Regions from separate parts of the Mycoplasma sp. P36-A1 genome, predicted to be linked through region 2. Evidence: a T-box and tRNA genes for the amino acid it is inferred to sense, from the RefSeq annotation. Region 2 holds a T-box; the other holds one or more tRNA genes.
What was found. A T-box is a leader RNA that pairs with one kind of tRNA and senses whether it is charged. The one in region 2 lies ahead of leuS (leucine--tRNA ligase), so its partner is inferred to be a tRNA-Leu.

Region 1: it has a tRNA-Leu gene. The T-box ahead of leuS (leucine--tRNA ligase) is inferred to sense a tRNA for this amino acid. The anticodon was not compared.

The regions. Positions count from the first base shown of each region.
Region 1 covers NZ_CP168083.1:1,469,625-1,477,310, reverse strand. Annotated here, with positions in the region: gene ACD762_RS07225 (YlbF family regulator) at 1-26, shown strand, start outside; gene ACD762_RS07220 (transposase) at 107-640, shown strand; gene ACD762_RS07215 (hypothetical protein) at 777-1,088, shown strand; gene ACD762_RS07210 (hypothetical protein) at 1,108-1,377, opposite strand; gene ACD762_RS07205 (iron-containing alcohol dehydrogenase) at 1,534-2,697, shown strand; gene ACD762_RS07200 (GNAT family N-acetyltransferase) at 2,707-3,222, shown strand; gene ACD762_RS07195 (AEC family transporter) at 3,287-4,231, shown strand; gene ACD762_RS07190 (Rrf2 family transcriptional regulator) at 4,498-4,971, shown strand; tRNA gene ACD762_RS07185 (tRNA-Leu) at 5,025-5,110, shown strand; gene trpB (tryptophan synthase subunit beta) at 5,297-6,487, opposite strand; T-box leader at 6,607-6,854, opposite strand; gene ACD762_RS07175 (lysozyme family protein) at 7,426-7,686, shown strand, end outside.
Region 2 covers NZ_CP168083.1:922,501-930,186, reverse strand. Annotated here, with positions in the region: gene ACD762_RS04410 (ISL3 family transposase) at 1-687, shown strand, start outside; gene ACD762_RS04405 (hypothetical protein) at 899-1,408, opposite strand; gene ACD762_RS04400 (hypothetical protein) at 1,520-1,960, opposite strand; gene leuS (leucine--tRNA ligase) at 1,960-4,380, opposite strand; T-box leader at 4,429-4,635, opposite strand; gene ACD762_RS04390 (LysR family transcriptional regulator) at 4,679-5,563, opposite strand; gene ACD762_RS04385 (helix-turn-helix domain-containing protein) at 6,101-6,316, shown strand; gene ACD762_RS04380 (hypothetical protein) at 6,577-7,326, shown strand; gene ACD762_RS04375 (energy-coupled thiamine transporter ThiT) at 7,358-7,686, opposite strand, start outside.

The DNA of each region.
Region 1 (7,686 bases), 550 kb from region 2:
TTTGATTATCAAGTAATACGAGTTAAGTGCACTCAATAAGTTAGATTAATATGTAATGCACTCCAAAAGTTAGACCAAAAAATCTAACTTTAAGGGGTGTTTTTATATGGCTAAATATAGCCTAGAATTAAAACTGAAATTAAAAAATGAATGCAAAAATAAACGAAAAAGTATAACTAATATTGCTAAATCCAATAATATAGATAGATTAATGCTTCGTAAATGGATTAGACATTTTGAAGGAAAAGGTGTGAATTCATTAAAAAAATCAAGAACTAATAAAATATATGATCAAGATTTTAAATTTATGGTTGTTAAAGAATATTTAACTTCGAGTATTACTTATTTAGATTTAGCAATGAAATATGATATCAATAACTATGCAATGATAGCTAAATGGAAAATAGACTACGAAAAAGATGGTATAATAGGTCTACAAACAAAAAAGAAAGGTAGACCTACAACAATGCCAATAGATAAACCAAAGACTGATAATATAACAAAACAAGAAAAATTAGATGATAAACAAAAAATTAAAGAATTAGAATTGAAACTTGAGATAGTTAGTGCTGAAAATGCGTTGTTAAAAAAATTCCATGCCCTAGGGATACCAATACCAGAAGAAATGTTAAAGAAATAGTAAAAATAATAATAGAGTTAATGTCATTTAAAATGCAAGTGGTATAACTACTAGGTAAGACTGTTATTGAAAAAATGCCAAGACAAACATAACAGAAAGAAGATTCTGTACATATACAGCTAATAAAGCTAATCAAATGCATGAAAAAAGACTATACTTTAAATCAGTCACACTTGCAAGAAAAAGAGAGTATCGAAATACTAATACTACAACAACAGCACAAATATATAATAAATGGTTAACAGGGATTATAGATATGCAACAAGAAATTAATACATTAAGGCTGTTCTTAATGGAAATATTTATTTTAGCTTTATTTTTTAATGTTATTAGCAATTATATACCTGTATCATTAACAGGAAATATGATGATAAAATATACAAATAAATTAAATATAAGAAAAAGATTATATATTAACTATAATCCTTTTCTTAAAATAATTATTTAATTTTAGTAAAGCAAATAATCTATAAATAAACTAATTCATAATACTCAGCAATGACTTCTTCTAAATCTTCATATAGATTAGATGGAGCATTTTTATTTATAAGTAGTTCATGTAAGACAAGTAAATATTCTTCTAAATTATCAGGGCCATCAAATAGATTTTGTTGTTTTCTGTCAAAAAGAATATGATCACTATTACATAAAATAGTATATAAATCTTGATGATACATTGCATATTCTTTGTTAGTACTCAAATCTAGGCGATAAAGTATTTCATAATAACAATCCATGTACTTCCTCCTTTTTAATAAAAACCTAATATTAGTATATGAAAAAAGAGTAACTATTAACAGTTTAGTACATAAGATGTTAATAATAACTTAGTATAAATAGATTTTTAGAAAATGATAATATGGTATAATATAGATAATGGAGGCGATAAAATAATGAATAATTTTATATATCACAATCCAACAAAAATAATTTTTGGTAGAGATACACAAAAACATGTTGGAGAAGAAGTTAAATATTATGGAACTAAGGTTTTAATACATTATGGAAGCAGTAGAATCAAAGCAAATGGGCTATTTGATGATGTGGTTTCTAGCTTAAAAGAGAACGGTTTAGAAATATTTGAATTAGGTGGTGTTATCCCTAATCCAAGACTTTCTTTAATAGAACAAGGAATTAAAATATGTAGAGATGAAAAAATTGACTTTGTACTTGCAATTGGTGGAGGTTCGGTTATGGACTCTGCAAAAGCAATTGCAGGAGGTGCAATCAGTGATACACCTATATGGGATTACTTTGAAAAAAGACTTGCTGTTGAAAAATCATTACCAGTTGGAAATGTAGTAACTTTACCAGCAACTGGAAGTGAAATGAATGGTCGTTGTGTAATAACAAAAGATGATACTTTAGAAAAAAGAGGAACGACTTTTCCTAACCCAGTATTCTCAGTACTTAATGCAGAACTAATGGCATCATTACCAAAAAATCAAGTTGCCAATGGAGCGGTTGATATGTTTTCTCACTGCTTTGAAAGATATTTTACTAATACAGAAAATGTAGAGATAACTGATAGACTACTTGAAGGGAATATGAAAGCTATTGTTTCATTAGCTAAAGATGTTTATGAAGATCCAAGTAACTATGATAAATTTTCACAACTAGCATGGGCTGGAACTATGGCACATAACTTTATTTTAGATGTTGGTCGTGTTATGGATTTTGCATCACATCAAATAGAACATGAAATTAGTGGTATGTATGATGTTGCTCATGGGGCTGGACTTTCAGTAGTAATGCCTGCATGGATGAAATATACATATAAACATGATATGGCTAGAGTTGCTCAATTTGGAGTTAATGTTTTTGGAATAACTGCAGATTACATGGATATTGAACGTACTGCTTTAAAAGCTATTGCTGCTATGGAGGAATGGTTTAAAACTTTAGAAATGCCTTTAACTTTAAATGAAATAGGGGTTCCTGAAAGCGCAATAAAAGAGTTAGCAAGTAATACAACTCGTAATGATAAATTAATACAAGGTAACTTTGTTAAGTTGGATGCTCAAGCAGTTGAACAAATCCTTATACTTGCATTATAGGACATAAACATGAACATAAAAATAATTAAAGATAGTGAAGAATATGAAGGTGACATAGATAAAGTTATAAAAGAAACTTTTGAACAAGATGATGAAGCTAATCTTGTAAAACAAATTAGAAAAATAAGTAATTTTTATCTTTCATATATAGCTATAGATTTAGATGCTAAAAATAAAGTAGTTGGACATATTATGGTTTCAGAAATGTTACTTAACAATGAATCAATTATCTTATCTTTAGCTCCAGTAAGTGTAGCAAAAGAATACCAAAATTATGGAGTAGGATCAAAATTAATAAAGTGTGTTATTAAAGAAACTATGAAATACCAAGATAAATATAAATTATTAAGTGTATTAGGTAGTGAACATTATTATCAAAGATTTGGCTTTGAAAGTTTTGATTTAAAAAAATTCAGCATTCCATTTGAAGTAGAACCAAGATTTTTTCAACTTCTAGAATTAGAAAAAGATTGCTTGAAATATCTTTCAGGTAAATTTGACTACCCAGAATATTATAAAGACTAAAACCTTTTAAAGGTTTTTTTCTTTTTGACTATATGATATACTTATAGTCAGGAGTTGAATTAAATTGAATGATGTTATGGTTTTGATGTCAAGATTGGCATCTATTATTTTTATTGCCGCGATTGGTTATGTAGTTTCATATCGAAAGATAGTAAATGCAAATCAAAAAGGCGGAATTTCGCTAATTTTAAATAGATTAGCACTACCGATGTTAATAGTTACATCAATTGGAAAAATGCAATTAAGTGCAGAAACATTGTATAACTCAGGTATTATTATTGTAGGTACCTGCTTAATATATGCGATGTGTTATTTATACTCACATTTCATTTCAAAAAAATGGGATATGCCAAATAAAGAACGCTCGGTGTTTGTAAATGCTTCAGTTCATGGTAATGTTGCCTTTTTAGGATTTCCCTTATTATTAGCAGTATATGGAGAAGAAGGATTGTTTTATGGATCAATATTCTTTATGTGCGATAATGTATTAATGTTTACAGCAGGAATGAGAAGATTAATGAGAGATTATCCAAAGAAAAAAGAGTTAGCACCAGTAACAATAGCATTAATAGCTGGGTTAGCTATTATGTTAGTAAGTAATATAACAGGACTTAACTTAACAGATAATCCATTATTTACAGGTATGAGTGATCTAGGAACAGTAACAACCCCTCTAGCCTTTTTATTCATTGGATTTACAGTCCATGAAAATAATATAATGCCACTTTTAAAAGATAAGAGAGCATTAGTATTATTGTTAGGAAAGATGGTAGTAATACCATTAATTTTAATGTTTATTTTATTACCTTTTAAAACAATGATTCCAATATTGCTTTTAAAAGTAATTATTGTTGAGGCTTTAATGCCACCATATGCATCATTATTGTCAATGGCATATGAATATCAACAAGATATGAAACTTGCAGCTTCATTAGTTGTTGTTGGACATATTGCAGTAATTGTTACAATACCAATACTGTTTACTTTAATGAACTTTATGTATGTATAATTGAACAAAAAACAATTTTAAGCAATATTAAAGTGTAATTAAGGCATAAAATCAACAAGAAAAAAGTTTAAAGCACAAATTATAAATATAGATATAACATATCGAGTATAAATGTAATGTATATAAAGGAGCTATTTATTATAAGTAGCTCTTTTTATATACATAAAAATACTAAATATTTAGCTAGTGTTAACACAATTTAAATAGTAATATTTTATCTGAAACTGTATAATTATTTAAAATAGAAGTTTGAAAGGTGATAAAAAATGAAATTAACTAAAGGTTTTGAAAAAGTTTTAGTTATCATGGCAATTTTTGCGTCTCAAAAACCTGGGGTACCTATAAGTGCAGATATAATTAACCTCAAGGTAGGTGGGTCAGCAACTTACATGAAAAAATTGATGAGAAAGCTAGTAATTGCAGACATAGTTTATGCAACTACTGGTAACAGCGGTGGTTTTATGCTAAAGAAACCATTGAATGAGATTACTATTTATGAAGTGTTTGTTGCGATTGAAGGAGAATTACAATCTTATAGTAAAGAAAATATTTTAAAAGCGACATTTCCAAATTTAGAAAACTCAGAAAAGGGCGTTGAAGCAATAAGTGCTGCTTTTATAGCAGCAGACAAATTATGGGCAGATTCATTAAAAGGTATTACATGTCAGGATATCCTTGATCAATCACTAGGCACAGACTATATCAAGGTTCAAGACTGGAATGAAATACTAAGAGGCTAACTATACATTAATATTGCATTGTACATTAAATATGTGTATAATATTAATGTAATGCCTGTGTGGCGGAATTGGTAGACGCAACGGATTCAAAATCCGTCGGGTTTGACTCGTGCCGGTTCGACTCCGGCCACAGGTACCATATACAAACAAAACACCTTATCTAAGGTGTTTTTTTAATGCGAGTTTTTTTAATCACCTTAAAATCGTTAGTTATTTTATTGTTTAAACTTTATTACTTAATAAAAAAGTAGAACATAACATAATAATGTTGTTCTACTTTTATAATTATTCTTATGAATAATATAATTTATTTATTAATGTTATATTATAAAGCTAAATTGAATATTTGATCTAAGTCTTTATCACCTCTACCAGATAAGTTTACAATTACAATCTGATCTTTAGTATAGTTTGCTGCTGTTTTGATAATATAAGCTAAAGCATGAGAACTTTCAAGTGCTGGTATTATACCTTCTGTTTTACACAGTAAATAAAATGCATCTAATGCCTCTTTATCAGTGACACTATCATATGTTACTCTTTGAGATTCTTTTAAACTTGCATGTTCTGGTCCAACTCCAGGGTAATCTAAACCAGCAGATATTGAATAAGCTGGCATAGGCTGATCATTATCATCAGTAAATACATAAGTTTTCATTCCATGGATAATCGCAATTTTATCTTTTGCAAAAGCACTGGCATGTTTACCTGTTTCAATACCCATACCAGCACCTTCTACGCCATATATCTTAACTGATTCATCATTTAAGAAATCATAGAATAATCCAATTGCATTGCTACCTCCACCAACACTAGCAATCAAAGCATCAGGTAATACACCTTCTTTTTCAAGAATTTGTGCCTTTGCCTCTTCACCAATTATTTTTTGAAATTCTCTAACCATTTGAGGATAAGGAGCTGGGCCAACAGCAGAACCTAGTAAATAAAATACCTCATCAATATGTTCTATATAATATTCTAAAGCAACATCAACAGCTTCTTTTAAAGTTGCTAGACCTCTAGTAACTGGAACTACAGTTGCTCCTAACATTTCCATTCTTTTAACATTAGGGCTTTGTCTAGCAACATCTTCAGCACCCATAAAAACAGTACATTTCATATCAAATAAAGCTGCTACTGTAGCAGTTGCAACTCCGTGTTGACCAGCTCCTGTTTCTGCTATTAAATGATCTTTATTCATATACTTAGCAAGTAAAGCTTGCCCTATAGCATTATTAATTTTATGTGCACCAGTATGATTTAAGTCTTCTCTTTTTAAATATACCTTAGGTCCATTAATATATTTACTAAAATTCTTAGCATAATATAAAGAGCTTGGTCTACCAACATAATCCTTTAATAATCCAAGATATTCTTTGCTGAAAGCTTCTGTTGTACAATACTCATTAAATTTTTCAGTTAGTTCATCTAATATAGGTATCATTACATCTGGTACATAAGCATCTCCAAATCCATTAAAATTTTTCTCTGTGATTGCATTAATTTTTGTTTCCATAAGTTGTTCCTCTTTCGTTTTATATTTATATTATTATTACTACTCCACCACTCAATATCCATGTAATCACATCCTTTCAAAAAAAACTCTTGTCCTTAAGTGTAGATAAAAATCATACACTTAAGGACAAGAGTTGAATATACTCCTGCGGTACCACCTTAATTAGCTAAAAAGCTCACTTTATTCATGTACTATCATACATGTCTACTTTTTACAGGTTAGACTCCTGTCAACATCTACTAAGCTAACTGCTTTTCAAGTTGCCCTCTTCAGTCCATTCGCATAATCATAAATACAGCTTTTCACCAAACAACTGCTCTCTAGAATTTAAGAATTAATACTACTTACTCTGAATCAACGGTTTACATATTTAAATGATAATACCACTAGAATAAATATTAAGCAAGAAAATATAATAAACTTACTATATTATAATTAAAATGTTATTAATAATAAACTCTTAAATAAATTTTTAATTAAACAAAAAGATAATATACATAAACAACATACAACAATACTCATGGTTGAATATATTCAATTGTAATAAAACTATTTTAAAATATGACTTTAGACAAAAATAGATGATTATATAAAATTTTTATAGAAGTACAAATAATAAACACGATTATCTATAAAAAGTGTATGAAAAAAATGTAGATATTTGAACACAAGTATAATATATAAAAAAAGATATATTAAGCTAATATTAAGAAATTACTAACTGAAAAGTAAAAATACAAATTAGTTAATATTTAAACTAATCAAATAATAAAACAAATAATGTAAATTAGCTTACACTAGGAATTCACAATAATAATGATAATAAATATCTTCATAAAATAGACTAATAATAAACTTGAACTCATTATCTTTTAAATGTTAGAATGGACTTGTTTTCAATAAGAACAATAAATAAAAGAAAGAGTGCAGGTGGATATATGAATACATTTACAAAAAAGCTAAGTGTTATAGCTCTAGCAATAGTAAGTATATGTTTAAGTCTTAATGTTAAAGCTGAAACTAAAGAAACAGTAACAATTGATAAAAATGTACATGCTACACTAACAAATAAGTACAAGAAATCACAAGTTATCGTTCCTCAAGAAGTAGGTCGTTTTATTCTTACAGGCAGTTTAGTAGATTCATTAGATGTCAAAACAGAAGAACCTAAGCCTAAAAAAGTAGTAAAAAAATATAAA
Region 2 (7,686 bases):
CTAGATATCGTAGAAAACAGACAAAAAGCTTACTTAGAGAACTATTTTAGCTACTATACAAAAGAAGCTATTGATAATGTTGAATATATTGTAATTGATATGTATACACCTTATATTGAAATCATTAAAAATGTCTTTACTAATGCTAAAATAATATTAGATAGATTTCATATTTATCAGAATTTAACTAGAGCCTTTAATAAAACTAGAGTTGCAATTATGAATGCAGATGAAAAAAACAGAAATAAGTTCAAAAATTTTTGGAAACCTATATTACAGTTAAAAGAGAATCTTTCAGAAGTGATGTTTAAGCATGCAACCTTTAATTATAAGTTTACAAACAATAAAGCAATTCTAAATTATTTAATCGAGAATAATGAGGACTTTAAAAATAATTATGAAATATATCAAGATTTACTATTTTCTTTAAAATACAATAATATGGAAATGTTTAAGAAAACAATTGATCAGCCTAATAAATTAGCTTCAGATAAAATTAAAACTTGTATATCTACCTTTATTAAGTATTATGAATATATTAAAGATAGTTTCGATGTTGAGTATAATAATGGAATAATAGAAGGTACAATATCTAAATTCAAGAAGTTAAAAACAATATCTTGCGGGTTTAGAAGATTTGAAAGATTAAAAACTAGAATAATGATACAAGAATTATTAATTGTATAGAAAAATCATAAAAAAAGGATACAACATTTCTGTTATATCCTGTACTAACTCATATATCAAATTGTAAAATTCCACCCTATTTGACAAAGAGCCGTTATATCCTGTTCTAACTCATATATCAAATTGTAAAATTCCACCCTATTTGACAAAGAGCCTATTAAATCAATGCATTACAGCCCCTTTTCTATGAATATTTTTTTATCTTTTTGTTTTAATAACTGTCTTTGCTTAAAATTAATTCATCTTCAGTATAGTCTAATGTATATGTATAGTCATCTTTGCTAAACTCTCCATCAAAACTATCAAGAAATTCATCTTCACTAATTTCATTATTTATTGCTTTTTCTATTTCTTCCATTTTTTTATCAAAAAGATCTAACAAATCGAGATTAAATCCTAGGATTTGTTCATTTTTAGACATCTTTTTAAAATTCTCTATACAAACTAATTCAAGCTCATCATCATTTGTTGAAGTTAAAGATATATTTGAAACAAAATTTGATTCATCATATTCTATGTGGTATTTACATTTATTTTCATTTGTAAATAGTTCAACTGTTTTTTGTTCTTCATCAACTGCTTGTTTTGATGCTGTAATTTGTGCTGTATCTAATATTGATTTTGTTATCTCTTCTGAAGTTTTTTCTTCAACAGGTTTATTATTTGAACTACAGGCTGTTATGAGCATAATAATAAATAATAATTTAAGATATTTTTTCATAAATATTCTCCAATCTATATTATTTGTTTTAATAATATTTAAAAATCAGGCTAATTTTTAAATATTTTAAAAGCCTAAAATAGTCTTTAGTGAAAACTAAAGACTATTTATTTAAATTGCTACTTTAACTAATTTAGTATATGTTTCTGTATACATTTTATATTGTAATAATACTTCAAAATATTGTATATCTTTTTTTGTGAACATATATAATTTAATTGCTTTTTTTTGATTATAAAAAGCAGATAAATCAACTGATTCTATAACATTAATATTAGGCATTATAACATCAAATTTTTTATCATTGGGTATTGCTAGCACACTAATATCTGTAATTTCACTATTTAGATTTTCAACAGTAATTTCATAAAATGGTTTATCAGTTTTATTATTTCTATTTATTTCTATTTTAAAATTATTATCTTTTGTGGTTTTTAGCATTTTTGACATTTCTATCATATTATCATATTTAGTTAATTTTTCATCACTACTACAACTAATCAAAATCAGTGATAAAAATGCTACTATTAAAAATTTATATTTTTTACTCATTATTTTACTACAATATTTAATATTTTATTTGGTATGAATATTTCTTTAACGATTGTTTTATCTTTTAAATGACTCATTACATTTTCATTCTGAGATACTATTTTTTTCATATCTTGTTGGGTTGTATCTTTTGCTACTTCAATTTTTGCTCTTACTTTACCATTTACTTGAACAACTACTACTACATTATCTAATGTAAGTTTAGACTCATCATAGCTTGGCCATGTTGCATAGTCCATATTACCTTCAAATCCAAGTTTTTCCCATAATTCGTTACAAATATGTGGTGTGATGCAACCTAACATTTGAATTAGACCTTTTACATATTCATCGTATAAGCTTTCTTGTTTATATGCTTCATTCACAAAAATCATCATTTGTGATATTGCAGTATTAAATCCAAGAGTTTCGTAATCTTCACTTACTTTTTTTACGGTTTGATTATAAATAAAATCTAAACTTTTATTGTTTTCACTTGTTATAAAGCCTTCTTTTGTAAGTAATCTATAAACTCTATCAATAAATCTTCTAGCACCATCTAAACCAGTTGTAGACCATTTTTTCATTTGTTCTAGTGGTCCCATGAACATCTCATATAGTCTTAATGAATCTGCTCCATGGCTTTCAACTATTTCATTTGGATTAATAACATTACCAAGTGATTTAGACATTTTAACACCATTTTCTCCAAGAATCATTCCTTGATTAAATAATTTTTGATATGGCTCTTTAGTATTAACTACATTTACATCATAAAGTACTTTATGCCAAAATCTTGAATATAGTAAGTGCAACACTGCATGTTCTGCTCCACCAACATATAAATCAACTGGAAGCCATTTATTAATTAAATCTCTAGTTTCTTGTTTTGTTAAATCTAAATAATCATCACCGTCTTTAATTATATAGGCTATGTAATACCAGCAGCTTCCTGCCCATTGAGGCATTGTATTAGTATCTCTACGTCCTTTTACTCCATCTTCACGGACAACTTCTAACCAATCTGTTGCGTTAGCTAAAGGTGATTCTCCTGTACCACTAGGTTTAAATTCTTCCATTTCTGGTAATATTATTGGTAAATCTTCAATATCAGCTATTGATACTGTTCCATCTTCCCAATGTATTACTGGGAATGGTTCACCCCAATATCTTTGTCTGGCAAAAATCCAATCTCTTAATTTGTAATTAATTTGTCTTTTACCACATTTATGCTCTTCTAGCCATAGAAGCATTTTGTTAATAGCATCTTTTTTATATAATCCATCAAGAAATTCTGAATTAATATGTACTGCATCATCAGTAAAAGCCTCCTTTGAAATATCGCCATTTATTACAGGTGTGATTGTTAAATCAAATTTCTTTGCAAATTCATAATCTCTTTCATCATGAGCAGGAACTGCCATTATTGCTCCTGTTCCATAACTAGCTAAAACATAATCTGATATCCATATCGGCATTTTTTTACCACTTACTGGATTTATTGCATATGCACCAGTAAATTCACCTGTTTTATCTTTAGAAAGTTCTGTTCTTTCTAAATCTGTTTTAGATTTTGCTAATATTTGATAATTTTTAATCTTTTCTTTGTATTCTTCGGTTTGAATTGAAGGTATTAAAGGATGTTCTGGTGCTAATACAATATATGTTGCTCCAAATAAGGTATCTGCTCTAGTAGTAAAGGCTTCAATAATTTCATTAGAATTTTCTACTTTAAATTCTACAATAGCACCTTCACTTTTACCAATCCAATTTCTTTGCATTTCTTTGACACTTTCAGGCCAATCTAAGTCATCAAGATCTTCTAATAATCTTTCTGCATAATCAGTAATTTTTAAAACCCATTGTGACATTGGTTTTTTTATTACTGGAAAGTGTCCTCTTTCAGAGTACATCTTACCATCTTCTACTTCTATTTCTTCATTTGCAAGAACTGTACCTAAACCTTCACACCAATTCACTTCAATATTTTGTATTTCTGCTAATCCTTTATTGTATAATTGAATAAATATCCACTGAGTCCATCTATAAAACTTTGGATCAGTTGTATCAACTTCACGATCCCAATCGTATGAAAACCCTAAAGATTGTATTTGATTTTTAAATGTTTGAATGTTTTTTTGAGTAAATTCGCGTGGATGATTTCCTGTTTCAATAGCATATTGTTCTGCAGGTAAACCAAATGCATCCCATCCCATTGGATGTAAGACATTAAAACCTTTCATTCTCTTATATCTTGAAAAGATATCTGTTGCAGTATATCCTTCAGGATGTCCTACATGTAATCCTGCTCCACTTGGATATGGAAACATATCTAAAATAAAGACTTTTTCTTTTGGTGAATCATTGTATGTTTTATATGTTTTATTACTTAACCAATAATTTTGCCATTTTTTTTCAATTTCTATGTGATTATAACTCATATTATACCTCCTATATTTATAAAAAAAATCCCTATGTCAAATATATGACATAAGGACGAATTTCTCGCGGTACCACCTTAATTCGTGCATTAATGCACGCTCTTTAAGCTTTTAACGCAAGCAGACGTTTCAAGTTACTCTAGTTCACTTGAAAGACTCTGTAACTAGTTCATCATAAAAATTATACTGATTTACACCACACATCAGCTCTCTTTTATAATTTATATGACTAATACTTTACTTCTTTGTCTTTAAATTTATTATAGTTGATTCTTTGTAAACTTACAAGCAATATAGATTACTTGTAGAAATTAATGAAGAAATCTTCGACTCTTCTAGTATCTGGAGATTTAATTACATGTTGATTATATGCAATAACAATTTCCCAAGGTATTTCTGGTTTTATGTCAACTGCAACTGTATTACTTGAACCATTTAATTCAAAGAATGGTTTTGGTAATAAAGCAACCCCATTAACATATGATGCCATATATAACAATAAATCCCATTGTCCTGATCTAAAGTAATAATCTACTTCTATTTCATTACTTTTAAATACTTTTTGGATTTGATGATAGATAATATAACTATCACTTAATGCCATAATTTTTTCATTTGAAATTTCTTCTAAAGTTACTGATTTTTTGTCAGCAAAAACATGATCCTTTGGTACATGACAAGCAATTATATCACGATATATAATATTAGTTATAATATCTTTATGATTGATTGGCTCTGTTGTTATTGCAAGATCAATTTCATTTTTTTGAAGCATATCATACAATTTGTATGCATTGTCTTCTATAATCTCAAGTCTTATATCTGAATTTTCAGTTATAAAAGCTGGGATTGATTCAATACATAAAAATGAAAGTATTAAAGGTGGAATTCCTATTTTTACTCTACCTTTGAAAACATCATTTTCTTGTTTTAGTTCATAGTTAAGCTGTTCCATTTTATTCACGATAATTTTTGCATCGTGGTAGAACTTGTCTCCTATTTTTGTTAAACGTTTAAAACGTCCAAATTCTTTATGAAATAATTTTATTTCATATTCCTTTTCGATTTCAATAATCATCTGTGACAACGTTGGTTGAGTAATGTTCAACTTTTTCGAAGTTTTAGATAGATTAAAATCATTTTCTACAACTGCTATAAAATAATTTAATTGTTTTAAGTCCATTTCTTATCACCATAAAAATAATAACATAATCTTATATCAATTAAAAGTTTTTTTTATGGATAATTCCAAAAAATATAAATATTAACATTGACTTTATTTTTAATTTGTCAATTTTTTAAATTATTTTGACTATTGAACAAATGTGCTTAATAAAGGTAAAATAGACTTTCTATTTTATAATAAATTTCATTAAATAATAACAAAGGCTAAAAAAACATATATAATTTTTATATATTTTAATTTGAATACTTTATAATTACTGTATGGTTAAATAAACATTTAATAATTACATATTTGCAATATACAAGTCTAATATTTCAACAATAAGTAGATAATGACAGTTTTTTGTCAATATAACAGTATAAACCTGTAATTATTTATAACAAACTAGACATTTATTATTTATATTTAATATTTTATTAATAAAAGTAATACAGTTTTATTGTTTATTTAAAACTTTTTTTGACAAAAAGCTTTTATTTTATAATTATATTTGTTAAAATGTAGTTAGATATGAATTAAAGGGGGAAAATTTACATGTACAAGTATGAAGTTTTACATTATACAAGAAAAAATAAGAAAGTTACACTTCACGAATTAGCAAACCATTGCTGTATTTCTAAAAGCTATTTATCTTTAATTGAAAAAGGTAATAGAAAACTTTCTTATGATTTAGCAGTTAAAATTGCAAGTTATTTAGAATGTACACCAGATGAGTTGTTTTTAAACGATCACGTAAATTCAATCGCTTAAAATAATCAAATATTGGGAGTTTGATTAAATTAACAACAAACAACTAATCAACTATATGATTTTTGATAAATCATATAAAATGACTAAAAGTAGACTATGAAGAGTATAAAGACTGTGTAAATATACAGTCTTTTTTATTTTATTTAAACTTATATGCATGATATATACTTATAATTATGTCTAATTTTTGTTATAATGTATAAAGGCGTTGTTGAGTAAAAATGCAGATGATGCATTTAAAACATAAGGAAGGTGAATAAATGATTATAGAACAAACTGCAGCTAATGCTAAAGAAAAAAGTTATAATAAAAAAAATACAAATAATTTAAAGGCTAATAATAAAGATGCTAATTGTATTTTAAAAAATAAAAAAACAAACTCACACAAAACTAAATTTTCAAATAATAAGAACAGTTCATCAAATAATTTAAATAATGCAAATTCAAACAATCTTCACAAGAGATTAAAATATAAAGATATCCCTATAAATAAAAGGAAGTATCGTATTAGTATTGTAGAAAGTATGAGTGAATTGAAGGTTAAACAATACGGTTTTGAAAAATCATATTTTTTATTTGAAAAATCAATCAATCATATGGAAAAAGAAGGAGATAAAGCAGAAAGAGCTGCTTTAAATTATCTTAAAGATTTAAAGGTATTAGGTAATAATTATTCTTGTAATAGAGTTATAACACTTAATTCTATTAGGATTGAAGCTGATATTATTGATTATGATAATAAAATAATTTATGAAACAAAAAGTCGTAAAACTGGTATCCAAGCTAAAATGGCTATCAAAAAGAAATGGGCAATTTTTGAATTTGATAAAAAAAATTCAATTTATGCTGATTTTATATTTAAAGGTATTGTTGTTTCAAATTATACTGATGGAATGAAGATTAAAGGAATTGCAAGTTTTGAAAATGATAATATAGATAAAATAGTTACTAAAAGAAAATTTGAGTCTCATTTTCAAAGAATTGAAAATTTTAGAAATATCAGAAAATAAAAAAAATCCTATAAAAAGGATTTTTCTTTGTTTAATTATTAATTGTTTTATATGCTTTTGAAATTTGAACATTTGCTAAAGCAAATATTATTACATTAACAATTACAGTTGGAATAAAGTATGTTGCATTGTATGTAAGTGATGCAACAAATGGTGTTTGCCAGAAGATCATTCCAGATAATGTATATGATGCTAATGCAATTATTGATCCAATTGCAATATTAACATATATATTTTGTTTAAACATTCCACATGTTACTATTGCAACTACTGGAATTATGTAATCAAACAGTCCGGAGAATAAGTTTGTCATTTGACCACCTAATAACATTTGTAATATTGAAACAACTAATCCTACAA